3 regions of the Tardiphaga sp. 37S4 genome follow, and region 2 is predicted to be linked to each of the others. Evidence: riboswitches for the same ligand, from Rfam matches in the RefSeq annotation. Region 2 holds a riboswitch; each other region holds the start of a gene.

Region 1 (8,090 bases), 1.5 Mb from region 2:
TTCCTTGGCGCGCTCCCAGCCCGCGGTCGCGGCAGCAATGTCGCGTTCGCGGTCCTGCGTGATCCAGGTGAAGCCCTCGCCCATGATGTGCAGCGTGACGAGATCCGGGAAGGTCTTCAGCAGCCGCGCTTCGCCAGTGTCCCATTCCGGCGACTTGGTGAATTGGACGATACCGACCGGATAGCCGTGACCGATATGGCGGAACACCATGCCGAGCGCCGCAGAAGTCTTGCCCTTGCCGGTACCGGTGTGAACGATCAAGAGGCCCTTCTCGCCGACCTTGGTCGCCATGATCTTGTCCTTCGCCGCCTTGTGCTTGGCGGCCTTGATCTTGTGGCGGGCATTTTCTTCATCGTCGTGGGCGGTTCCGGTCATGCGATTTCCTTTGCGATCTCTTTGTGTACCTGCGGCAGAAGTTCGGCAATCAGATCGGCAGCGCGATTGGAACGCGGTGTCCACAGATCCCGGCGAATGGCTTCGGCAAAGCGTGCCGCCGTCTCGCGCAACGCCGCCGGATTGGCGGACGCCATGAAGCTCCGAACCTCGTCATTTTCCAAATAGGAGGTGAACAGCTGATCGAAATGGTGATTGGCGACCGCATTGGTGGAGGCCGCGAAACCGAACAGATAATCAACCGTGGCCGCGATCTCGAACGCACCTTTGTAGCCATGGCGCATCACGCCGGCGATCCATTTCGGATTGGCGCCGCGGCCGCGCACCACGCGCGAGATCTCATGCGCCAGCGGCCGGGCAATCGGCGCTTCGGGGCGCGACGTATCGATATGGGCGATGCGCGGCGCCGAGCCACGCAGCGTCTGCACCGTCGCCGCGAGGCCGCCGATGAACTGGTAATAGTCGTCGGAATCCAGAATGTCGTGCTCGCGATTGTCCTGCGCCTGCGCGACGAGATCGACGCCCCTCAGCCGTTCGGCGAATTCGCCTCGTGCGTCCTCGCCATCGGTTCCGCCGCCATAGGCATAGCCGCCCCAATCGAGATAGACGTCGGAGATATCAGCGCGATTACTCCAGCCACCCTCATCCATCAGCGCCTGCAGGCCCGCACCATAAGCGCCAGGCTTGGAGCCGAACACACGGCGCGTCGCCTGTCGCCGTGCGATCTCGCAGGTCATGCCACCGGCTTCGAGCGCGCGGGCACGCGCGCGGACATTGGCGGCAATAGGATTGGCGTCGTCGGGTTCGTCAAGTTCGGCCACGGCACTCACGGCGGAGCCGATGATGTCCATCTGGGTCGGGAACGCATCGCGGAACAGGCCGGAGACACGGAAGGTCACATCCACGCGTGGGCGCTTCAGCTCGGACAGCGGCGTAATGGCAAAGCCGGTGACACGGCCGGAGGTTTCCTCCCACAGCGGGCGCGCGCCAATCAGCGCCAATGCCTGCGCGACATCGTCACCGCCGGTGCGCATATTGGCGGTGCCCCAGGCCGACAGCGCAATCGCGCGCGGCCATTCGCCTGCCTCCTGCCAATAGCTCTCGACCAGCCGTTCGGCCGCCAGTTGCCCGATGCGCCAGGCGGATGGCGTTGGCACGGCGCGAACGTCGACGGCGAAAAAATTGCGCCCGGTCGGCAGCACATCGGGGCGTCCACGCGTCGGCGCGCCAGATGGACCGGGCCGCACGAACTGACCGTCGAGTCCTTTGAGGAATGCGGCCGTCTCCGCGCCACCGCAAGCATCGATGGCGGGTCGCAGTTTCGCATCGATCCAGTGAAGTACATCGGTGGCGCGCGTCCAGGTGGGATCGCAGGGCAGCTCGCCGGAGACCAGTTGCAGCGCCAGCCCTTCGATTCGTTCGACGGTGTCACCTGTGGTGCGCCACACTGCATCGCTGACATTGGCAAGAACGCCGGGGCGCGGGCCGAGATAGTCATCGGCCATATCACGGGTGAGCGGGTCGAACGTGCCAAGACCGAGATCGGCAGCCAATGCGCGATGCAGTGACGCATCCTGCGGCTTGATGTCGGAGCGTGGCAGGCGCGCGATGGACACCAGGAGCTCATTGCGCTGCGCGTCCTCGGGCGCGCGGCCAAAGATGTGCAGTCCGTCGCGGATCTGCATCTCCTTGAGATCGCAGAGGTGGGCGTCGAGCGCGCGCAGCGCCTCGCCCGTCGGCGTGTCGCGAGTGACATTGACGTCGGCATCGATCTGCTGCGCGCGGGCGAGCGACAGGATGTCTTCGGCGATCACGGCAGCGCGCTTGGGATCGAGATCGGTCGCCATGGCATATTCGTCGACCAGATTCTCCAGCCGCGCCAGATCGTCATGCAGCTCGGCTCGTGTCATCGGCGGCGTCAGGTGGTCGATGATCACGGCGGAGGCACGGCGCTTGGCCTGAATGCCCTCGCCGGGATCGTTGACGATGAACGGATAGAGATGCGGCAGCGGACCGAGTACGGCATCGGGCAAACAATCGGCCGACAGGCCTGCGCTTTTCCCCGGCAGCCATTCGAGATTGCCGTGCTTGCCGAGATGCACCACTGCATGGCTATCGAAGTCGCGGCGCAGCCAGAGATAAAAGGCGAGATAGTGATGCGGCGGCACCAGATCGGGATCGTGATAGGTGCTCTTGGGATCGATATTGTAGCCGCGCGCTGGCTGCACGCCGACGGTGATGTTGCCGAAGCGATGCAGGCCGAGGCGGAAGGCGCCATCGACGACATGCGGATCGTTCTCAGCTTTGCCCCAGCGTGACTCAATAGCCAGCCGCACATTGGTCGGCAGCGTCGCAAAGGCCGCGTGATAGTCAGCCAGCGGCCACGTCACGCCACCGCTTCGCTCGGCGCGATCGGCAAGCGCATTCGTTGGACCCTGTTGCAACAGCTGCATCATGGCGGTCGTCGTGTCAGGCGCGTCACCAGTGCCGTAGCCGACTTCGCGCATCGCGGCGATCACATCGATCAAGCTCTGCGGCGTATCGAGGCCGACGCCATTGGCAAGGCGTCCATCGCGATTGGGATAATTGGCCAGAATCAGCGCGACGCGTCGTTCGCACGCCGCAGCGCGGCGCAAGCGCACCCAGGCGCGCGCCAGATCAGCGGTCGCATCAATCCGATCCTGCACCGGCTGCAATGTTGTCGGCGCAAAGCCGCCGTCGCTGGCGCCACGTTCCTTGAAGGCGATGGCATTGGCGAAGATGCGGCCATCGACTTCCGGCAACACCACATGCATCGCCAGATCGCGCGGCGTCAGGCCGCGAGTAGAGGCTTCCCAGCTGGCGCGCGAGATGCCGGCCTGCGCGACCTGCAGAATCGGACAGCCTGACGCCGACAACACGCCGGCATCGTCATGCGCGGTCGCGGTAGCAAAGGCCGTGGCGTTGATGATGATATCGGGCGGATAGGCCGCAAGCGCGGCACGCAGGAAAGCCGCGGAGCGCTCATCCTTCAGGCTCGTGACGTAGAGACAGGCCGCGTTGAGGCCGCGCGCGTCGAGCGAACGACGCAATGCATCGATTGCCGCCGTATCGCCGCCGGCCACCAGCGCGCGGTAGAAGATCACGATCGCATTCGGCCGGTTATCCCCCGCGGGCTCACCCGGCCAGAAGCCGGCCGAAGGCATCGGCCGCGCAACAGGCGGCTCCTCTCCATGACCGATCAGATGCGCGGCATAGCGCAGTGCCAGCTGTGCGTTGTCGACGCCGCCCTCGCTGCAATAGCGCCACAACGCATGGGTTTCGTCGCTGCTGACCGTGCCGCGGGCGGCCAGTTCGGCATTCCAGTCCATCTCGCCGGGCAGGCAGGCGAACTTGCTACCGCGGCTCAGCGCGTCGCTGCGCAGACTCTCCACACCATGGGGCCAATAGCTGATGCCGCCGAGCATGCGCAGCACCACGATCTTCGCCTCAGCCAGCGTGCGCTCGACATAGAGATCGACCGACGCGGGATGACCGAGCGCCAGCATGTTGGTGAAGCGCACGCTGGGAAAGTCGCCCGGCAGCATCGCATGTGCGGCGCCGAACGCCGCCAGATCGCTGTCCGCCGCCGACAGCACGACGATATCGGCGGTGTCCTGCCCGAGATCGCGGGCGACGTCGCCGTCGTCAATGCTGCCGGAGGTATCGAGCTTCAGATGCATGCGGGTGAACCTGCGTTACCCGGCGAGTGCCTTTCGCACGGCGTCGCCGTCGAATCCCTTAAGGCCGATGACCACCAGATGCTCGGCCTGCATCACGTCCGGCCGGGCGAAGGCGAGTTCAACGCGAGCGCCAACGGCCTGCACGACGATCGGCGCAGATTTATCGGCGATGCGTGCATGACCCTTCACGCGCAGCACGCCATCGAGGCCAAGCGCGTCGCTAATGCGTGCGCGCATCGCGCCGATGCTGGCCGCAGCGGTCGGTTTGACGACGATGCTGTCGAAATCGTCATGGTCGTGTTCTTCTTCCTCGCCGTGATGACCGACGCGGGCGGCCATGTCGTCTTCGGCGGCTGCGTTGAGGCCGATCAGCACCGACGGCGCGAGATCGCCCTTGGAGCGCACGATGCTCACGCCGGGACGCAACACGGCCTTGAGCTTGGCTTCGATCTCGGCGAGCCTTTCCGGGGCGACGAGATCGCTCTTCGAGAGAACCACAAGGTCGGCGCAAGCGAGCTGGTCCTCGAACACTTCCTCGATCGGATCGTCGTGCTCGATACCCTCGTCCCTGGCGCGTTGCTCGGCAACGGCATCCTCATCGAGTGTGACGCGGCCCTCGGACAGCGCCAGCGCATCGACAATGGTGACGACGCCATCGACGGTGGCGCGGGTCTTCACCGCCGGCCAGGCAAAGGCCTTCAACAGCGGCTGCGGCAGCGCGAGGCCGGAGGTCTCGATGACGATGGCGTCGAGCGGGCGTTCACGGGACAGCAGCTTATCCATGGTCGGCACGAAATCGTCAGCGACCGTGCAGCAGATGCAGCCATTGGTGAGTTCTACGATATCGCCGGGCGCGCAGGCTTTCGCAGCACATTCTTCGACAAGACCGCCATCGAAACCGGCATCGCCGAATTCATTAACGATCACCGCGATGCGACGGCCATCGGCCTGGGTCAGCAGCGAGCGCAGCAGCGTGGTCTTGCCGGCGCCGAGAAATCCGGTGAGGACGGTGACGGGAACGCGGGACATTCAATTCTCCTGGGAACGCTTGAGCCAGAGCGGAAGCCCGGCTGCGATGAAAGCAACATTCGGCACGGCGGCCGCGATGATCTGGTTGAGGCGGCCCTGCGCATCGCGAAAGGCACGGCCGAGCGGCGTTTCCGGCACGAGGCCGAGGCCGACCTCGTTGGACACGAAGACGATTGGATAGCGTGAGACATCGAGAAAACGCACGAGGCGCTTCGCTTCAATCTCTGGATCGCGCTCAGCGAACATCAGGTTCGACAGCCATAGCGTCAGGCAATCCACCAACACGACGCGGCCGACCGTCGCCTCGCGCGTCAGCGCATCGACCAGCGCCAGCGGCTCTTCCACGGTGATCCAGCCTTCTCCGCGCTGCCTGCGATGCTGCGCGATGCGGGCATGCATCTCGTCGTCACCGGCCGTTGCAGTCGCAAGATAGACTTTGGTCAGGCCGATGCCATCGACCAGCTTCTCGGCAAAAGTTGACTTGCCGGACCGCGCACCGCCCAGCACCAACGTGGTGGAGACCGCGGTCATTTCGGCGCACGCCCATCTTCAGGTGACCAACGCATCGGCGGCACGCGCGCGACCATGCCCTTGCGCAGCACCTCGGCGCGCTCGCGCCATGGCACCAGGCCGTAGTCGGCCTTCTGATAGGACTCGACGAAAGACATCAGCGCCGCGCTGCCGCTATCGGTCTGCAGATCGCCGAACAAGAACGTGTAGCCATCAGGGCTCGTCACCGCGACGGTTGCTGGCCGCTTGCAGACGCTGAGACACTGCACCGGACGCACCATGACGGCGGCATCGCCATCGCCGAGCGCGGCCTTCACCGCATCGAACATGTCCGGCCCGACGATCGTGCCGGTTTCGGCGGCCTTGCAGCTGATGCACACACTCACGACAACGGGACCAGCCGGCACGGGGCGCGGCGGTTCGACCGAAATTTGTTCGCCAGAGATATCGGCGCTGTCGTGATCCATTACATGCTCAGTTCATGCCCTCGCGGGCCTACGAGCTTTGTTGGATCGCGCCGACAGCATGGCCGTCAGTTCGCTCCCGTCCGGTGCACCCCGCCCCGACGACGCCTCCAAAGCACAGTTCGTGATGGCAGGTCTCCTGGCTTGCGAGTCACAGCCTGTTGCCGCCTTCCCAAGAATTCTGAAGAATTCCCAGTGGCACCGGCGCGGGCTCGTCGCTTACAGTTGCGGGGGCAGCGCCGGCCTCAAACCGGCTTCCCTATTCACCTTCCACGCGGAAGGACCATCGCAAAAGACGCTATCTGCCGGGTGCGCCGGGGTCAACCGCGCCGACGGACTGTAGCCCGGACCTGTTGACCTTGCAGGTCGTCTTGCGTCAGTTAGGCCGCGAAAAGGAACCCTATGTCCGCCCATTCCCAGCCCTTGTGGCAACCGCCCGCCATTGCGCCTGTTGACCCGCAGATCGCGGCAGGCATCCGCGCCGTCATCGACGGCAAGGCCAAACCGCCGGGATCGCTGGGGAGAATCGAGGACCTGGCGCTGCAGCTCGGCATGATCCGGCATCCGGGCGAGCCCCGCGGCGACAATGCCGTGCTGCTGATCTTCGCGGGGGATCACGGACTCGTAGCCGAAGGCGTGTCGCAATATCCGTCGGCGGTCACGGTCGCGATGGTGACGACCTATCTGGCCGGCCGCGCCACGGCCAATGCTTTCGCCGCGGCCAATGACATCGGTGTGCGCGTGATCGACATCGGCGTCGCCGCCGAGCTGCCGGTGCACCCGAAGCTGGTCGATGCAAAGGTTCGCATGGGTACGGCGAATGCCGCGCGCGAGCCAGCGATGACGGCAGAGCACGCGGCCGATGCGCTGACGCGCGGCTTCAGAATCGCCGTCGGTGAGATCAAGGCCGGCGCAGACATCATCGCGCTCGGCGAGATGGGAATTGGCAACACGGCCTCATCGGCACTGGTGGTTCATCGACTCGCGCCGGCCCCCCTGGATGATTGTATCGGCGTTGGCGCCGGGCAGGATGATGCCGGCATGGCGCGCAAGCGCGCGGCGATCACGAAGGCGGCAGCACGCAGCGACGCAACTGCGCCGCTGGATGTGCTTGCCGAATTCGGCGGACTGGAAATCGCAGGCATGGCCGGAGCGATCCTCGGCGCAGCTTCGCAACGACGGCCGGTGATCATCGACGGCTTCATCTCCAGCGCCGCGGCACTGCTCGCCGTTCGCCTGTCCCCGGCTGCACGCGACTACTGCGTCTTCGCGCACCGCTCGGCCGAACGCGGCCACGACATGGTGCTCGATGCGCTCGATGCCCAGCCGCTACTCGATCTCGGCTTGCGGCTCGGTGAAGGCACCGGCGCGCTGCTTGCGGTGCCGTTGGTCCGCGCCGCCGCGCGCATGCTGACCGACGTTGCGAGCCTCAACGACGTGCTGGCCGGAAATATCTAGATGAGACCGGATCCGCATCTTTTGAATGCGATCCGTTTCCTGACGGTGCTGCCGGTACCGGCAACTGTCGACGCGCAAGGGCCTGACTGGCTTGCGCGTGCAATGAAGTATTTTCCGGTGGTCGGCGCCGGCATCGGCGCTGCATCCGCAATCGTGTTTCTCGTTGCCGGCGAATTCTGGTCACCGCTGATTTCCGCCCTGCTGGCGATCACGACAAGCATCGCTCTGACCAGCGCGCTGCATGAAGACGGCCTCGCCGACACAGCCGACAGCTTCGGCGGGGGCTGGACCGTCGAGAAGCGTCTTGCAATCATGAAGGACAGCCGCATCGGCACTTACGGCGCCCTGGCACTTTGCCTGGGCACGGCGCTGCGCATTGCGGCGCTCGCCATATTGCCGATGTGGGCAGGTGCGGCGGCGCTGATCGCCGTCAACGCCGCAGCCCGCGCCATGCCGGCCTTCGTGATGAACCGCCTGCCCTATAGCGGCGATACCAGTGCGATGAAGGTCACTTACGCCGAGGCGCCCGTGCGAT
Region 2 (8,090 bases):
TGGCATCGGCGAACTTGCGGGCGCCGGACGTGTTGAAGCGGAACGAGACGATCGGCTCGTTGGTGCGCTGATCGAAGCCCGGCTGCGCATCGGTCAGGTCAGCGCCCGAGACCAGCACTTCCTTCTTCACGAGATACGGCGTCTTCGGAGACTGCGAGCTCATCAGGAGTTCGGAGTCCGGCGGCACCCTGCCTTGCGCCTGCTCGGCCGGGAGCGAGGTGTCGACCATGCGGAAGTCGAGCTTCGCGGTCTTGCCCAGCAATTCCTTGAGGCGGGTCGGGTCCTGTAGGCCCGGCACCTGCACCAGGATGCGATCGAGGCCCTGACGCTGGATCAGCGGTTCAACGGTGCCAAGTTCGTTGACACGGCGCTCGACGATCTGGATCGACTGTTCGACCGACTGGCGGATGCGGTCATTGATCGCTGCCGGCGGTACCGAAAGGCGGATCAGGCCGTTGCCTGCGTCCGAGACTTCCAGGCTGCGCTGGCCGCTTTGCCCCATCAGGCCGCCGAGCGGTTGCGACAGTTCGCGCAGCTTGCTGAGCGCGGTCTGATATTCGGTGTCCTTGGTGATACGGACTTCGACATTGTCGCCACGAACGCCAAGGCCGGTATAGACGATCTTGGCATCACGCAGCGTGCGGCGGACGTCGTCGCGCACCTGATCGAGCTTGTCCTTCTTGACCGAATTGGCATCGACTTCGAGCAGGATGTGCGAGCCGCCCTGCAAGTCGAGGCCCAGCACCAGATGGCGCTGCGCCCATTTCGGCCAGGTTTTCACGGTGGCTTCGGGGAAGAAATTCGGAACCGCGCACAGGCAGACCACGAGCGCCGTCAGAATGACCGCCAGCGCCTTCCACCGCGTGAAATACAACATCGAGATGATCCGTCAGATTCTTGAAATGGCGACGCGCAAACGCATCAGCTCGCGGCCGCGTCGTCCTTGGCATCAGCCTTGTCCGCCTTTTCCTTGGCGGGCTCACCCTTGGTGCGCACGCCCGAGATCATCGTGCGGAGCTGACGTACGCGAACGCCTTCGGCGAGTTCGAACTCAACCTGCTCGTCATCGACCACCTTGGTGACCTTGCCAACGAGACCGCCCGACGTGACGATGGTGTCGCCGCGGCGGATGTTCTTCACCATCTCGGCGTGGTCCTTCACCTTCTTCTGCTGCGGACGCAGGATCAGGAAATACATGATCACGAAGATCAGCGCGAAAGGCAGCAGCGACATCAGCATGCTGTTGGTGTCGCCGCCGGCTGCAGCCTGGGCAAACGCAGGGGTAATGAACATCGGGAAGTCCTCGTAAACGCTGGGGAATAAACCGGCGACGCGTCGGCGTTCGGCCGGTTTGGGTAAATTCGCGCGGACTATAGCGGCCGGCGTCCCAATTGCAACGCCGGTAACCCCTCTGATTTGTCTGCGATTTGTACCGCTTGCGGATGTGTTCCGGGCTCGATATGGGTGCGCGCCGAGGAAAGTCAAAAATGTCAAAAAAGCCCAATAAAACAAGCCGCCGCCCTACCAAAAAGGCTCCCGCGACCCGCTCGTCAAAGACCGTCCGCACGACCGCGGCAAAACGTCCGCGACCAGCCGCCGCCCCCCTGATCGACGAACGGATCGCACTCGCCCTTGAGGCCATTGCCGCCGGCATGGCCGCCGCGGCGCCGAAGCGCTCCAATGCCGATTCTCTGGCCCAGGCCGACGCCTTCATCTGGCATCCCGACGGCCGTCTGGCCCCAGTCCCCAAAGTCAGCCGGGTCGATATTGGCCTGCTGCAGGGCATCAATCAGCAGGTCGACACCCTGATCGAGAACACCCGGCGCTTCGCCAACGGCCTGCCGGCCAACAACGCGCTGCTCTGGGGCGCGCGCGGCATGGGCAAGTCATCGCTGGTCAAGGCCGCGCATGCCTCGGTCAATGCCAGCAAGTCCGTCGCCGGCCGCCTCAAGCTGGTCGAGATCCATCGCGAGGATATTGAAAGTCTGCCCGCCCTGATGGAACAGATCCGCGCCTCGGATTTCTATTTCATCGTGTTCTGCGATGATCTTTCTTTCGACGGCAACGATGCGTCCTACAAATCGCTGAAAGCCGTATTGGAAGGCGGCATCGAAGGCCGGCCGGACAACGTGATCCTCTATGCGACCTCGAACCGCCGCCATCTGCTGGCGCGCGAGATGATCGAGAACGAACGCTCGACCGCGATCAATCCCGGCGAAGCGGTCGAAGAGAAGGTGTCGCTGTCGGATCGTTTCGGCCTCTGGCTCGGCTTCCACAAATGCAGCCAGGACGAATATCTCGACATGGTGCGCGGCTATTGCAGCCACTACGGCCTCAAGACCGACGCCGCCGAGCTCGAGCGAGACGCATTGGAATGGTCGACCACCCGTGGCTCGCGCTCAGGTCGCGTGGCCTGGCAGTTCGTGCAGGAGCTCGCAGGACGCCTGGGCGTGAAGCTGGCCCCAAAGTAAAGACAAGTGCCGCCCCGTCATGACAACGGGGCGACGCCAGCCTTCTTTTATACTAGGCCTCGCAACTCGCGTGCTGCCGCGACCATATTTACGAGCGCAGGCCGCACCTCCTCCCATTTGCGGGTTTTCAGTCCACAATCGGGGTTGATCCAGAGCTGGGCGTCCGCCAGCCGCTGCCGTGCAAGCTTGAGCAAATCGACCATGTCGCGAGTTTCAGGCACCCGCGGCGAGTGGATGTCATAGACCCCGGGACCTATCTCGTTTGGATACTTGTAGGTCCTGAACGCATCGAGCAGCTCCATCTTCGATCGTGACGTTTCGATGGAGATCACGTCCGCGTCCATGGCACCGATCGCGTCGATGATGTCGTTGAACTCCGAGTAGCACATATGCGTATGGATCTGCGTGTCATCCCGCACGCCTGACGAACAGATGCGGAAGCTCTCCACGGCCCAATCGAGATAGGACTTCCATTCCGATTTGCGCAGCGGAAGCCCTTCGCGGAGTGCCGCTTCGTCGATCTGGATCATGCCGGCGCCAGCCTTTTCCAGATCGGCCACCTCATCGCGTATCGCGAGCGCGATCTGGCGACAGGCGACTTCGCGGGGAATGTCGTCACGCACGAACGACCAGTTCAGGATCGTGACAGGCCCTGTCAGCATGGCCTTCATCGGACGTTCGGTGAGCGACTGTGAGTACTGCCACCATTCGACGGTCATCGGATGCGGCCGAAACACGTCGCCGAACAGCACAGGTGGCCGCACGCAGCGGGAGCCATAGGATTGCACCCAGCCGTGTTTGGTGAAGGCGAAGCCGGAAAGTAGCTCACCAAAATACTGCACCATGTCGTTGCGCTCGAACTCGCCATGCACCAGCACGTCGAGGCCGATATTCTCCTGCCAGCGCACCGCCCTCGCCGTCTGGTTCTGCAGGAACGTCTTGTAGGCAGCATCGCTGAGCGTGCCCCTGACATAGGCCCCGCGAGCGTTTCTCACTTCCGCGGTTTGCGGAAACGAGCCGATGGTCGTTGTCGGGAATGCCGGCAGCTTGAAGCGTCGATGCTGATCGGCCGCACGTGTGGCAAAGTCACTGCCGCGACGACGCATGGTCGCATCAGCAGAAGCGACGCGTTTGGCGACCGCAAGATCGTGGATCTTCGACGATGCCATTCGCGCAGCCGCCGCGCCATCCGACGCGGCAAGCGATGCAGCGACATCCGCGCGGCTGCCAGCCAGCGCTGCTCCAAGTGCGGCCAGCTCTTCCATCTTCTGGATCGAAAAAGCCAGCCAGCTTTTGACGTCCGGATCGAGATCAGTCTCAAGGCCGAGATCAATCGGCACATGCAGCAGTGAGCAGGACGGCGCCAGCTCAACGCGATGCCGTCCCAGGAGATCGACCATGGGCTCCAACCCATCGAGCAGACTGGACAGATCGGACCGCCAGATATTGCGGCCATCGATCACGCCGAGCGAGAGGATCATGTCCTTCCGCGCCTTCGCAGCGACTTCGTCAAACTGCTCCGGTCCACGGACCAGATCGAGATGAAGCCCGGCGACGGGAAGTGACAGGGCCAGATCGAGGTTGTCGCCAAGTTCGCCAAAATAAGTGTTCAGCATGATCCGGAGTTGCGGGACCGCTTCCGCAAAAGCAGCGTAAGTCCGCTGCAGCGCCTGCCTTGCGGGCGCGTCGAGATCGAGCACCAGACACGGCTCATCCAGTTGCACCCACTCAGCGCCGCTGTCGGCTAATTCCCCGAGCACCTCGACATAGACGGGCAGCAATCGATCGAGCAGCGTCACCGGGTCGAATGACGCATCCATACTCTTGGCCAGTTTGAGATAGGTCACAGGCCCGACTAGCACAGGTCGTGTCTGATAACCCAGCGATCTCGCCTCCTCGTACTCCTTGATCGGCTTGCGCGATGCGAGACTGAAGGTCTGATCCTGCGCCAGTTCAGGCACCATGAAGTGGTAGTTGGTATCAAACCACTTGGTCATCTCCTGTGCTGGTACGCCTTGCGACGAGTCATGCGCATGAGGGCCGTGCGTACAGGCCTCGTCATGCGCGGCGCCTTGTGATCCACGTGCCATGGCAAAATAGGTCGCGAAGGAAACGTCTCCGCCCTTCCAGCCATAGACTTTGGGAATGGCGCCGACCATGACGCTGGTATCGAGCACCTGATCGTAGAATGAGAAGTCGTTCGACGGCATGACCGTGATCCCGAGCGACTTCTGACGTGCCCAGTTTGCGGCACGCAGCCCGACGCCGACATCGATCAGCGCATTCTCGTCGATTGCACCGGACCAATAGCTTTCCAGCGCCATCTTGAGCTCACGCCGCGGACCGATCCGTGGCGTGCCCAATGTAGCAACAGGAAGTGAAGTAGCTGATTTTGAAGAAGTAGACTTTGACACAGTAGACATGGCTTAACCCCAATGATTGGGGGCAAAAGGCCAAAGTGACACGTCTGGATTCCACGACGGCAGTCGCGGAATCGCAACCGCACCACCGGGACACCCCGCCCGAGGACGTTTATGTTGTCGAGGCAGGTCTCCTGGCTCGCGGGTCAATGCTGCTGTCCGGCCTTCCCAAAACCTTTGCGGGTCTCAGTGACTTTAATGGACAGCGGCTCACCGCTTACAGTTGCGGGGGCAGCTCCGGCCTTGGCTTAACGCCTCACCGGCTTCCCTCTTAGCTTCGGGCAAACCTTCCCGAAGAACCACGACATGTCCACATATGGGCAACATCGCGCGGCAGTCAACCGAGCTTGCGTGCGCAAGCTGCCCACTCGCAGCAGCGCGTTGAAGATTCCGGAGCTGGAGTGGGCCGCAGCCCCGAGATCAAACGCATCAAGCCCGGCACGAGGCCGGGCTTGCTTAAATGCGAACTACACTTCGTGGATTGCGCTTACGCCCCGTTGAGGAACTGCAGCGGATCGACCGGCGACGAGCCCTTGCGGATCTCGAAGTGAAGCTGCGGCGAAGTAACCTCACCGGACTGGCCGGACTTGCCGATCACCTGACCGCGCTTGATGGTCTCGCCACGCTTCACCATCAGCTCACTCGCATGGGCATATGCGGTGACGTAGCCGTTGGAGTGACGAACGAGGACCAGATTGCCGTAACCCTTCAGCTCGTTGCCGGAATAGGCAACGACGCCATCTTCGGCAGCCTTGATCGGCGTGCCTTCCGGCACGGCGACGTTGATGCCGTCGTTGGACTTGCCATTGGTCTTGGCGCCGTAGCCTGTGACCACGCGGCCGCGCACCGGCCAACGGAACGTCGGCAAAGCGCCGGTTGCGTCAGCGGCTTTAGTCGGCGATTCCGGCGTGGTTTCTTCAGGCGTCGTCGTGGCACTTGCGAGACGGGCCTTCTGTGCGGGTTCGGCAGAAGCAACACGGGCCACGGCAGCGGACGTGACCGCACCAGCCGGAGCAGCCGTCACGGCTGCGACGGGCGCAGCGAGCGGCGCGGCTACAGGAGCTGCGTTGGCCGTACGCGCACCGGGTACCGTGATCTTGGAGCCGAGCTTCAATTGGGCAGTCGGCGCCAGACCATTGGCGCGCGCGAGTTCGGCGACCGACACGTTGTTCCGGCGCGAGATGCTCATCAGCGTATCGCCGCGATTGACGAAATGCATGGTCGATGCGCCGACGGCAGGTTTGCTCGCAGCAGCGGCAACGGCCGGAGTTGCCGCAGCGCCCTGGCGCGGAATGATCAGCGACTGGCCGGGCGACAGCGCGCGCGGACCCTTGTAGCCATTGGCCTGCAGGATCGCGGCCGACGAGACGTTGTAGCGCTTCGCCAGACCGTCGAGCGTGTCGCTGGTGCCGACGATGATCGAGGTGCCGCCATCACGGGCAAGGCCGTTGGTCGCTGCAACCGAGCGCGGCGCCGTGGAGCCGGTGGTTTCGATCGGCGCGCGTGCGGGCGGCGGCGTATACATACCGTTGCCGCCCCCGCTGACGGGAGCAGCCGACGCAACCGGACGAGCTGTCGGATAGGACTGCGGCGCCGAGATCGGCGGCGGCAAAGCCTGGGATTGATACTGCCGCTGCGGATTATAGGCCGGGCGCTGATACTGCGGCAGCTCCTGGCGCTCGACCGGCGCGCGCGGTGCTCGCTGCGGCACCGAGCCGGTGGTTTCGCCTTGCCAGCCAAAGCCACGGGACTGACCTGAGTCAAAATTTGGATTCTGAGATAGCCGTGTCTGCATGTCGGCGCTGCAGCCGGCAAAACCGATAGACATCAGCGCCAGCACCGCGACCTGCGGAGCGCGGCGCGAGTAAAGCAACTCGACAACGCTGGACATTGGTTACTCACTCATACGCAACAAACAACTGAATTGAGTAAACACCGTCTCCGTTACCAAGCCTTTAACCTTGCGACCAACACGTGACAGCCGTTCACGAACTTTTTTCAGAGTTCGCGCGCGATGCCCGGAAGTGCAGGCACGAAACGCACGTCCACGAGCTCCTTTCGCTCCAATCCATCCCCGGTTTTGCGGATCCGGACCAGGGTCTGGACGCCATTGTGAGGACCAACTGGCGCAACCAGAATACCGCCCTCCTCAAGTCGGTCGGTCAGCGCCGCGGGCACCTCCTCCACAGCGGCGGTCACGACGATCCGGTCAAACGATCCCAAATTGGCAGCCGGGTTGAGGCCATCGCCGAGCATGACCTCGATATTGTGGAGGCCGAGTGCCTCCAACCGGGTCCGGGCGGCGTCGGCCAGCGTGCGATAGCGCTCGATGCTGAGCACGTCGCGGACGAGCTTTGACAGGATCGCGGCCTGGTAGCCCGATCCCGTGCCGACCTCGAGCACACGGTGACCGGCATTCAATTGCAGCTGTTCGGTCATATAGGCCACCACGAAGGGCTGGCTGATGGTCTGACCGCAGGCAATGGCCAAGGCCGTATCCCGCCAGGCATGGGCGCGATCGTTCGGCTCGACGAAGCGATCACGCGGAATATCCTCCATTGCGCGCAGCACCAGCCGATCGCTGATCCCACGGCGCCGCAGACCAAGCTGAAACGTCATCTGTTCGGGCGGCTGTCCGACGGTAATCATGGAAATGCCTCACGCAGCACAGGTTAGAAACACTCTCGATCTAGCAAAGATAGATTGATGTATTTCTGCGATCGGAACCGGGATAGCCTAACGACAACTTTTATTGTTCCGCACGCGGAACCAGCAACATACCAGCCTGTTATGGGCGGGGCGCTGAAATCCTGATCTTGCTCTATCTGGTACCGAACACGCGACTGCGTCTTTGGGTCACGAAAATGGCAATGCGTCGAGATTGCGTTCAACCCGGGAATTTGCGATTTTGTTCAGAGGATTGGGGCAAGGAAACCGGCCATGACTGCAACGAACCCGCCGGGCGGCTCCGTCTTCCTGGTCGAAGACGAGGTCATGATCCGCATGATGGTCGCCGATATGCTCGAGGAACTCGGCTACAGCGTGGCCGCCGAAGCCGGTGATATCAACGAAGCGATCAAGCTGGCTGGGTCTGCCAAGTTCGACATTGCGATCCTCGACGTCAACGTCAACGGCAAGGTGATTTCGCCGGTCGCCGAGGTGATTGCATCGCGCAACCGCCCGTTCATCTTCGCGACTG
Region 3 (8,090 bases), 1.5 Mb from region 2:
GCTGCCTCCTCGACCACCCCACGCATCGCGGCGAACAACTGCTTCACGCCCGCGAAAGGCCGGCTGTCCGCGGCCTTCTCCGCAATCCACGGCGAATATTCGAAGATATTCGCCAGCGCTGCGACGAAATCCGCTTTGCTGCAGGCGTTGAGTTCGTCGAGCGTCTTCTCTGTCATGACAGGGCTTATCCCAATCCTGGTCTATCCGATGGCACGGGCGTCGGCGGCGAGATGTTTCAGATTGGCGTGCCAGTGCTCGGCGATATCAAGACGCGTCGGCACCCAAACGCGCTCGTGGCTCGCGATGTAATCGAGGAACCGCATCAGCGACGCCGCACGTCCGGGCCGCCCGACGACGCGGCAATGTAGGCCCACGGTCATCATCTTCGGCGACGTCGCGCCTTCGGCATACAGCACATCGAACGAATCCTTCAGGTAGGTGAAGAACTCGTCACCGCCACCAAAGCCCTGCGGGTTGACGAAACGCATGTCATTGGCATCGAGCGTATAGGGAATGATGAGCTGCGGTTCGCTCGGCCCCTTGATCCAGTATGGCAGATCGTCGGCATATGAGTCGCACAGATACTTGAAGCCACCGGCTTCCATCAGCAGGCGAATGGTGTTGATCGAACTGCGGCCGGTGTACCAGCCGGTCGGGCGCGCCCCCGTGGCCTCGGTATGCACGCGGATCGCCTCGGCGATCTCGAAGCGCTCCTCGGGCTCCGACATATCCTTGTGCTCGATCCACTTCAGACTGTGGCTGGCGATGTCCCATTTCGCCTCCTGCATGGCGGCGACGATTTCGGGATTGCGATGCAGCGCTGTCGCGACACCGAACACCGTGGTCGGCATATTGCGTTCGGTGAACATCCGCCACAGCCGCCAGAAGCCGGCGCGCGAGCCATATTCGAACATGGATTCGATATTGGCATGACGCTGGCCCGGCCAGGGCTGCGCCCCCAGTACGTCCGAGAGGAACGCTTCCGAGGCGCGGTCGCCATGCAGGATGTTGTTCTCGCCGCCCTCTTCGAAATTGACCACGAATTGCACCGCGACGCGGGCGCCATCCGGCCATTTCGGATCGGGCGGTGTGCGGCCGTAGCCGCGGAGATCGCGGGGATACTGGCCTGAGGTCATCACACCATCTCGAAACGGACGGGTTGCGCACCCTTCCAGAGCACGGTCTTACCCATCTCTTTCAGATTTTCGAGATTCGAGGTCAGCGTAATGAAATGGTTGCCGGCCAGTTGGCCCATCTTGCTGGCAAAATGTACGCCGCTATAGGCCAGCAGGATCTCGGTCTCGCTGATACCGCCCGGATACAGGATGATGTGGCCCGGCGCCGGAAAGCTGGTGTGGTTCTCATACGGCACGCCGAAATCGAGATCGCCAAGCGGCATCCAGACGCCCTCGCCGCTCCAGCGCACATGGATCGCCTGGCTGACGAACGGCATCGCCTTCTTGAAGGCGGCGACGGTCTTGGGGGCGTCCTTCTCCTCGAACTTCGCGTCGAAGGTGAAGTCGCCGACATGGACTTTGAGCTGGCTCATCCGTGGAATCTCGTAATTGGAGTGACTGACAGTGATCCATCCAGATTGCAGCAGAGGGCGAAAGAAGCAAGCCGCAGTTTTCGGCGGTCCAACACCGTCATTCCGGGGCACGCCAATTGGCGTGTCGGAGGGCGAGGTTTCGGCGCAGCCGAGAGTGCGAACTTGGCCTCCCGACCCACTCTCGTCATTCCGGGGCGCGGCCGGCACTTGCCGGACGCGAACCCGGAATCTCAGAGAGTTTTGCGCTGAACTGGTCGAGATTCCCCGCCACTCCAATTGGAGTGGCTGAGGTTCGTCTGCGCGACGGCGCGCATCCACCCCGGAATGACAGTTTGGAGCGGCAAGACAGCGCCAAACATATTTTCCTATCTTCCATTGACAACATCCCTTCTTGGATTCTATTCCTTCGCGTCCGGCCCCGATGAGAGGGGCGAGCGCGATCGTCACGTTCGCGGGGCTGGATGCGGTGGACGCCGGAGATGCGGCGTTACGCGGTTTGGGGGTGACGTCTGTCTTCGGGCAGGACGGATCTGCGCCAGCACTGCCACCGGCATGGAGACGGCCGGGTTTGAGATAGAAAGACTCCCTGGACAGTGTAATGGACGACCAAATCGAAACGCGTCCGGCCAACTGTCTGAGGCCCCCTGTCCCTTCGTGGACACTAATAGTGGCAACGGATCGATCGCCACGGCGAAGCGCAGACAAGCCGAAAAAACACCGTATGCGGAACGCCGGGCACTATCTTTGCCCCGCGCCTTCCGAAAGTCCTGATGCACTAACTTGCGGAAGACCGCATTCGCATCAGGCCCAAGGGTGCAACGGGCACCCGGCGTTCCGCACGCCCTCTCATGGGGGGCGAGGTGGGAATGCTCATAGCTCGGACGCGCAAGCGCCGCGAGAATGCGAACGCATGTTTTCAGGACAGTGGCTGTTTGAAATTTGAATCCTGCAATGATGCGCTGCCGCTATCGTTCATCACTCAGCGGTGGCTTGAACGTCAGCGGTGATTCCATCGCACGCTGCCTGGCGCGCTCGACGGCCTGTGCAAAATCCTGCGCATCGAACCATGGCTCATCGCGCATCAACGCATCCAGATCCTCGTTCCAGATCTGCGACACCTCGATATCGAACTTCATATTGTATTTCTGGCTGACAGCCTGAATCCCGTAACCGGTAACGGCCCATTGCTTGCCGAGCCAAAACACATCCCGATGCAGCACCACGTCTACGCCCAATCTCGTCCGGTATCGTACAGAGACGAAAAGAACCCCAACCTGATGAGGGTGAGGCTCTACTGAACCGGTCTAGTCCATCAAATTTTAGCAACATCGTCCAGCGTTGAGACAAACGCCGATCTAGATGCGACCATTCTCGTTCGGTGGCTGTGGATGCTGCGCCTTCTGCGCCCGTTCCGCATCGGCCTTGTTGGCCTCGTGGCGTCCGATCACGCACCCCGCAACGACGCCGACCTTGCCATGTCCTGCATAGTGGCCGGCGATTCCGCCAATGATCGCGCCTTTGATACAGCCTTTCGCCTCGGCCGCAACCGATGAAAACGCGAGACCCGCAATCGCAGTGCACAGCAGCAATTTCTTCATGATAACTCTCCCGCGTGATCGACCTCCTACAAGTCGCCGCTCCGCATTTCGTTCCACCAGTTGAAATATCGCCGACTCACACTCGCATCCGATTCGTGCCATAGATGTCGCAAATCGTGCCCAGGGATAAAACGACCATGCCAGCACCCAAACCGCCTGCTTTTGAAACGCTGAGTCTGCATGCCGGCCAGCATCCGGACGCGATCACCGGCGCGCGCGCCGTGCCGATCTACCAGACCACATCCTATGTGTTTCAGGATTCGGATCACGCTGCTGCGCTGTTCAATCTCGAACGTGCCGGCCACATCTATACGCGCATTTCAAATCCGACGACGGCGGTGCTGGAAGAGCGACTCGCCGCACTCGAAAACGGCGTCGGCGCCGTGTGCACCGCGTCAGGCATGGCGGCACTGCATCTCGCCATCGCCACATTGCTCAATGCCGGCGATCACATCGTGGCGTCGTCCTCGCTCTATGGCGGCACCATCAACTTGCTGGCCCACACGCTGCCGCGCTTCGGCATCACCACGAGTTTCGTCAAGCCGCGCGATCTCGACGCCTTCAAGGGGGCGATCAAGCCGAACACGAGACTGGTCATCGGCGAGACCATCGGCAATCCCGGCCTCGAAGTGCTCGACATACCCGCCGTCGCCGACATCGCCCATGCCGCGAAGATTCCGCTGCTGATCGACAATACTTTCGCGACGCCATTCCTGTCGCGGCCGATCGAGCTCGGCGCCGACATCGTGATGAACTCCGCCACCAAATGGATCGGCGGCCACGGCATCGCTATCGGCGGCGTGATCGTCGATGGCGGCCGCTTCGACTGGCACGCCTCCGGCAAATTCCCGCAACTCACCGAACCCTATGCCGGCTATCACGGCATCGTTTTCGACGAGCAATTCGGCACTGCCGCCTTCATCATGCGCGCCCGCACGGAAGGATTGCGCGATTTCGGCGCCTGTCTCTCGCCGACCAATGCGTTCCAGCTTCTGCAAGGCGTCGAGACACTGGGCATTCGCATGGAGCGCCATATGGCCAATACACATGCGGTGCTCGCAGCGCTCACGGCCAACAAGGCCGTCGACTGGGTGCTGCATCCGTCGCTGGAGAGCCATCCGGATTACGAACTCGCAAAACGCTTGCTGCCGCGCGGCGCCGGCTCCATCGTCTCGTTTGGTATCAAGGGCGGCCGCAATGCCGGCCGCAAATTCATCGAAGCGCTGAAACTCACCAGCCATCTCGCCAATGTCGGCGACGCCAAAACACTGGTCATTCATCCCGGAAGCACCACGCATCAGCAGATGGACGCCGAGCAACTCAAGGCCGCCGGTATCGGCGAGGAGCTGATCCGTCTTTCCATCGGCATCGAAGCCGCCGATGACATCATCGATGACCTCGCGCAGGCGCTGCGCATCTCGCAGAAGGGCTGAGCGATGCAACTCACCGTCAACGGTCACGAGACCTATATCGCGAATGGCGGCCGCACGTTCGATCCTTCCCTGCCGGTGGTCGTGATGATCCACGGCGCCGGCTTCGATCACTCGACCTGGGCGCTGCATACGCGCTGGTTCGCGCATCATGGCTTCGCCGTGCTGGCGCCGGATCTGCCCGGCCATGGTCGCTCAAAGGGTGAAGCGCTCACGACCATCGCCGATCTCGCAGACTGGACCGCAGCATTGATCGAGGCTGCAGGCGCAAAGACTGCGCGACTGATCGGCCATTCCATGGGCTCGCTGATCGCGCTGGAGGCTGCAGCGCGGCATCCCGGTAAAGTCACGCGCCTCGATCTGATGGGCACGGCAGGAACGATGACCGTCGGCCCGGATCTGCTCAAGGACGCCGAAGCCAATCAGCATTCCGCCATCGACATGGTGTCGATCTGGGGGCTCGGCTTTCGCGCCGAACTCGGCGGCAGCCTCGCGCCGGGGTTGTGGATGCATAGCGGTGCACAGCGCGTGCTCGAAGCCACAAAGCCGGGCGTGTTGTTCGCCGATCTCAACGCCTGCAATACATACCAGAATGCGCTGACCGCTGCGGGCCAGCTTGAAATCCCGGTCACGCTCATCCTCGGCGAACGGGACATGATGACTCCTGCCAAGGCCGGCAAGACCCTGGCCGCCGCATTGAAAAACGCCCGCACGGTGATTCTGCCGGGTACGGGCCACATGATGATGGTCGAGCGCCCCGACGACGTGCTCGCCGCGCTACAGCACGAGCAATAGAGTCCACAACGCGGTGATGGCTGTTGCACCGCGCGGCGCGCTGTGCTTCCTGTCTGTCGTTATCGGTGCCTCCGCGAGGAGGTGAAACGGGAATGCGGTGCGGGGAAATATCCCCTATGCCGCGGCTGCCCCCGCAACTGTAAGCGGCCATTCCGGGTCCACAAAGCCACTGAATTTGCATCGCAGATTCGGGAAGGCGGACCGGGAGACCACCGCGAGCCAGGAGACCGGCCGGTAACGAGTTTCACACTCGTTCGACGGTGGGTCGACGGAAGGGGTTAAATGACTATCCGGAATTTGGCCGCAGGCACTGCGGCCGTTGTTGTTCTGTCGTGCTCTCACAGTGCTGCGTATGCGCAGTCCAGTGCCGAGCAGCTCTCCGAAATCGTAGTGACGGCGGACAGAGCACCCGAACAACTCAATCGCACTGGCAGTTCGATCAGCGTGGTGTCAGGCGAGACCATTGCGACCAGCAATCCCGGCTCGCTGGTCGATGCGCTGCGCACCGTGCCTGGTCTTGACATCACCGAAACCGGCGGCCCAGGCGGCACCACCAATGTCCGCTTGCGCGGCGGCAACACCGGCCAGACGCTGGTGATGATCGACGGCATCCGCGTCAACGATCCCACGGCGGCGTCCGGCGATTTCGAATTCGCCATGTTCACGCCTTCGGCGATGGAGCGCATCGAAGTCCTGAAGGGCCCGCAGAGCGCACTCTATGGATCAGACGCCATGGGCGGCGTGATCAATATCATTACCAAGAAGGGCTCTGGCCCTGCGCAAGTTAACGTACGCACCGAAGCCGGCAGCTATGGCACTGTCATGACGCAGGGATCGCTGACCGGCTCCAACGGTCCGTGGTCCTATGCCTTCACCGGCGGCGGCCAGCACTCGAACGGTTTCTCGCGCTTCGGCTATCGCATCCCTCAGTTTGAAGCGCTGTACCCCAATCTCGAACGCGACGGCTTTGATCGCGTCGGCGGATCGGCCAGGATCGGCTACGATGCCGGCGAAGGCATCCGGCTGGAATCCGGCTTCGTGTCATCCTTCACGCGAGCCGCCTATGACGGCACTTTCAGTCCGACGTCGAGAGCCGTGCAGCTTCCCGACACGCCTTCAAATGTCACGCGCCTGCTGCAAACCGTTTACGGCCGCGTCTCACTGGATTCATTCGGCGGCATTCTCACGCATAGTGTCACCGTGTCGAACACGCATACCGAGCGTTCGAACTATGACGTAACCTATCGCACCAACATGCTGCCGCAGAACACCACGACCAATATTCTCGACTACAATGGTGACAGCCTCGGCGCAGAATATCAGGCAAACCTGAAGCTCGGCGCATTTGGCTCGCTGATCTACGGCGCCAAGACGCAGAGCGAGACAGCCAAGACCTACACGACCGCCATCCTGCCGATACCGGCCGCTATCACACCCGCGCTGGCGAAACGCCAAGATACCAATTCGATCTTCGCGCTGTGGTCGGTCCCCGTAGGCGAACGTCTCAACATCACATTGGGCGGCCGCGTGGACGACGTCGTGGATGTCGGGCGCTTCGAGACATGGCGTGCCACGGCCGCCTATACGATTACAGAAACCAGCACTAAGTTCCACGCCAGCGCAGGTACCGGCGCGAAGGCACCGACACTGTTCCAGCTGTATTCAACGGCAAACGGCACGCCGACGCTCAGCCCGGAGCAAAGCTTCGGCTACGACGCCGGCGTCGATCAGAGCCTTTTCAACGGCCGCGTGGTGGTCTCGCTGACGGGCTTCTCGAACGACTACAGCAATCTGATCAACTTCGTGACGCCGACGGGAAGCCCCGGTTCGTGTCCCGTTGCCCAAACCACAGGCTGCTACATCAACGTCGCACGCGCCGAAACGAATGGTCTCGAAGTTGGTGCCAATGTGGACGTTATTCCAGGCCTGATGAAGTTCAACGCAGCCTACACCTACCTGCACGCGCAAGATCTCGGCAATGATACAGTGCTGGCACGTCGGCCGAAGAACTTCGCCCGCTTCGCACTCACGATCACCCCGACCGACAAGTGGATGATCGAGCCGCGTGTCACCACGGTGTCGAAGCGCTTCAGCAGTGCCAATCAGGTCGGTCAGGTGGATGCCTATACCCGCGTCGATCTCTATACCGAGTACAAGATCGATGCGAACTGGAAGGTCTTCGCCCGCGGCGAGAACATCCTGAATGAGCATTATCAGGAAGTGCTGAACTTCGGCACCACGGGGCCTGCGGCTTACGCAGGCTTCAACGCCACATGGTGAGCATAGCGCCAGCAGCACGGCGCCGGACGATCGCGACCATCGCGCTCGTCGGCCTCGTCACGCTGCTGGCACTGGGCTCGCTCGGCACGGGACCTGTCAAACTCTCGCCGCTGACGGTGCTCGATGCACTGTTCGGCGGCGGCAGCGACGTGCAGCAGATCATCGTGCGCGAAATCCGCTTGCCGCGCGCGATCCTCGCACTGGCCATCGGCGCGATTCTCGGCCTGTCCGGTGCCGCGCTACAGGGCTTGCTGCGCAATCCCCTCGCCTCGCCGTCGCTGTTCGGCGCGCCACAATCGGCGGCCTTCGGCGCGGTGCTGATGATCTCGCTCGGCTGGGCCGATGTTCGCTCATGGGCGCTGCCTGTTGCCGGCATCATGATGGCGTTCCTGTCGGTCTTCGTGCTGCTCGGCATCGCCGGTCGCAATGCGGGTCTGC

Evidence for each region. A riboswitch is a leader RNA that binds a small molecule or an ion and turns the genes downstream of it on or off. The one in region 2 is predicted to bind cobalamin.
Region 1: another riboswitch for cobalamin. It lies ahead of LPB73_RS04980 (DUF1636 domain-containing protein); the one in region 2 lies ahead of metE (5-methyltetrahydropteroyltriglutamate--homocysteine S-methyltransferase).
Region 3: another riboswitch for cobalamin. It lies ahead of LPB73_RS05035 (TonB-dependent receptor plug domain-containing protein); the one in region 2 lies ahead of metE (5-methyltetrahydropteroyltriglutamate--homocysteine S-methyltransferase).

The regions. Positions count from the first base shown of each region.
Region 1 covers NZ_CP088008.1:1,039,909-1,047,998, reverse strand. The annotation lists gene cobO (cob(I)yrinic acid a,c-diamide adenosyltransferase) at 1-375, opposite strand, end outside; gene cobN (cobaltochelatase subunit CobN) at 372-4,094, opposite strand; gene cobW (cobalamin biosynthesis protein CobW) at 4,110-5,123, opposite strand; gene cobU (bifunctional adenosylcobinamide kinase/adenosylcobinamide-phosphate guanylyltransferase) at 5,124-5,654, opposite strand; gene LPB73_RS04980 (DUF1636 domain-containing protein) at 5,651-6,100, opposite strand; cobalamin riboswitch at 6,210-6,400, opposite strand; gene cobT (nicotinate-nucleotide--dimethylbenzimidazole phosphoribosyltransferase) at 6,500-7,555, shown strand; gene cobS (adenosylcobinamide-GDP ribazoletransferase) at 7,556-8,090, shown strand, end outside.
Region 2 covers NZ_CP088008.1:2,570,645-2,578,734, forward strand. The annotation lists gene secD (protein translocase subunit SecD) at 1-877, opposite strand, end outside; gene yajC (preprotein translocase subunit YajC) at 922-1,293, opposite strand; gene LPB73_RS12565 (ATP-binding protein) at 1,488-2,471, shown strand; gene metE (5-methyltetrahydropteroyltriglutamate--homocysteine S-methyltransferase) at 2,519-4,894, opposite strand; cobalamin riboswitch at 4,999-5,210, opposite strand; gene LPB73_RS12575 (M23 family metallopeptidase) at 5,379-6,782, opposite strand; gene LPB73_RS12580 (protein-L-isoaspartate(D-aspartate) O-methyltransferase) at 6,890-7,540, opposite strand; gene LPB73_RS12585 (response regulator) at 7,832-8,090, shown strand, end outside.
Region 3 covers NZ_CP088008.1:1,053,910-1,061,999, reverse strand. The annotation lists gene uraD (2-oxo-4-hydroxy-4-carboxy-5-ureidoimidazoline decarboxylase) at 1-176, opposite strand, end outside; gene puuE (allantoinase PuuE) at 201-1,136, opposite strand; gene LPB73_RS05060 (DUF3830 family protein) at 1,136-1,549, opposite strand; gene LPB73_RS05055 (hypothetical protein) at 2,515-2,772, opposite strand; gene LPB73_RS05050 (hypothetical protein) at 2,905-3,147, opposite strand; gene LPB73_RS05045 (O-acetylhomoserine aminocarboxypropyltransferase) at 3,285-4,580, shown strand; gene LPB73_RS05040 (alpha/beta fold hydrolase) at 4,584-5,372, shown strand; cobalamin riboswitch at 5,419-5,622, shown strand; gene LPB73_RS05035 (TonB-dependent receptor plug domain-containing protein) at 5,763-7,652, shown strand; gene LPB73_RS05030 (FecCD family ABC transporter permease) at 7,646-8,090, shown strand, end outside.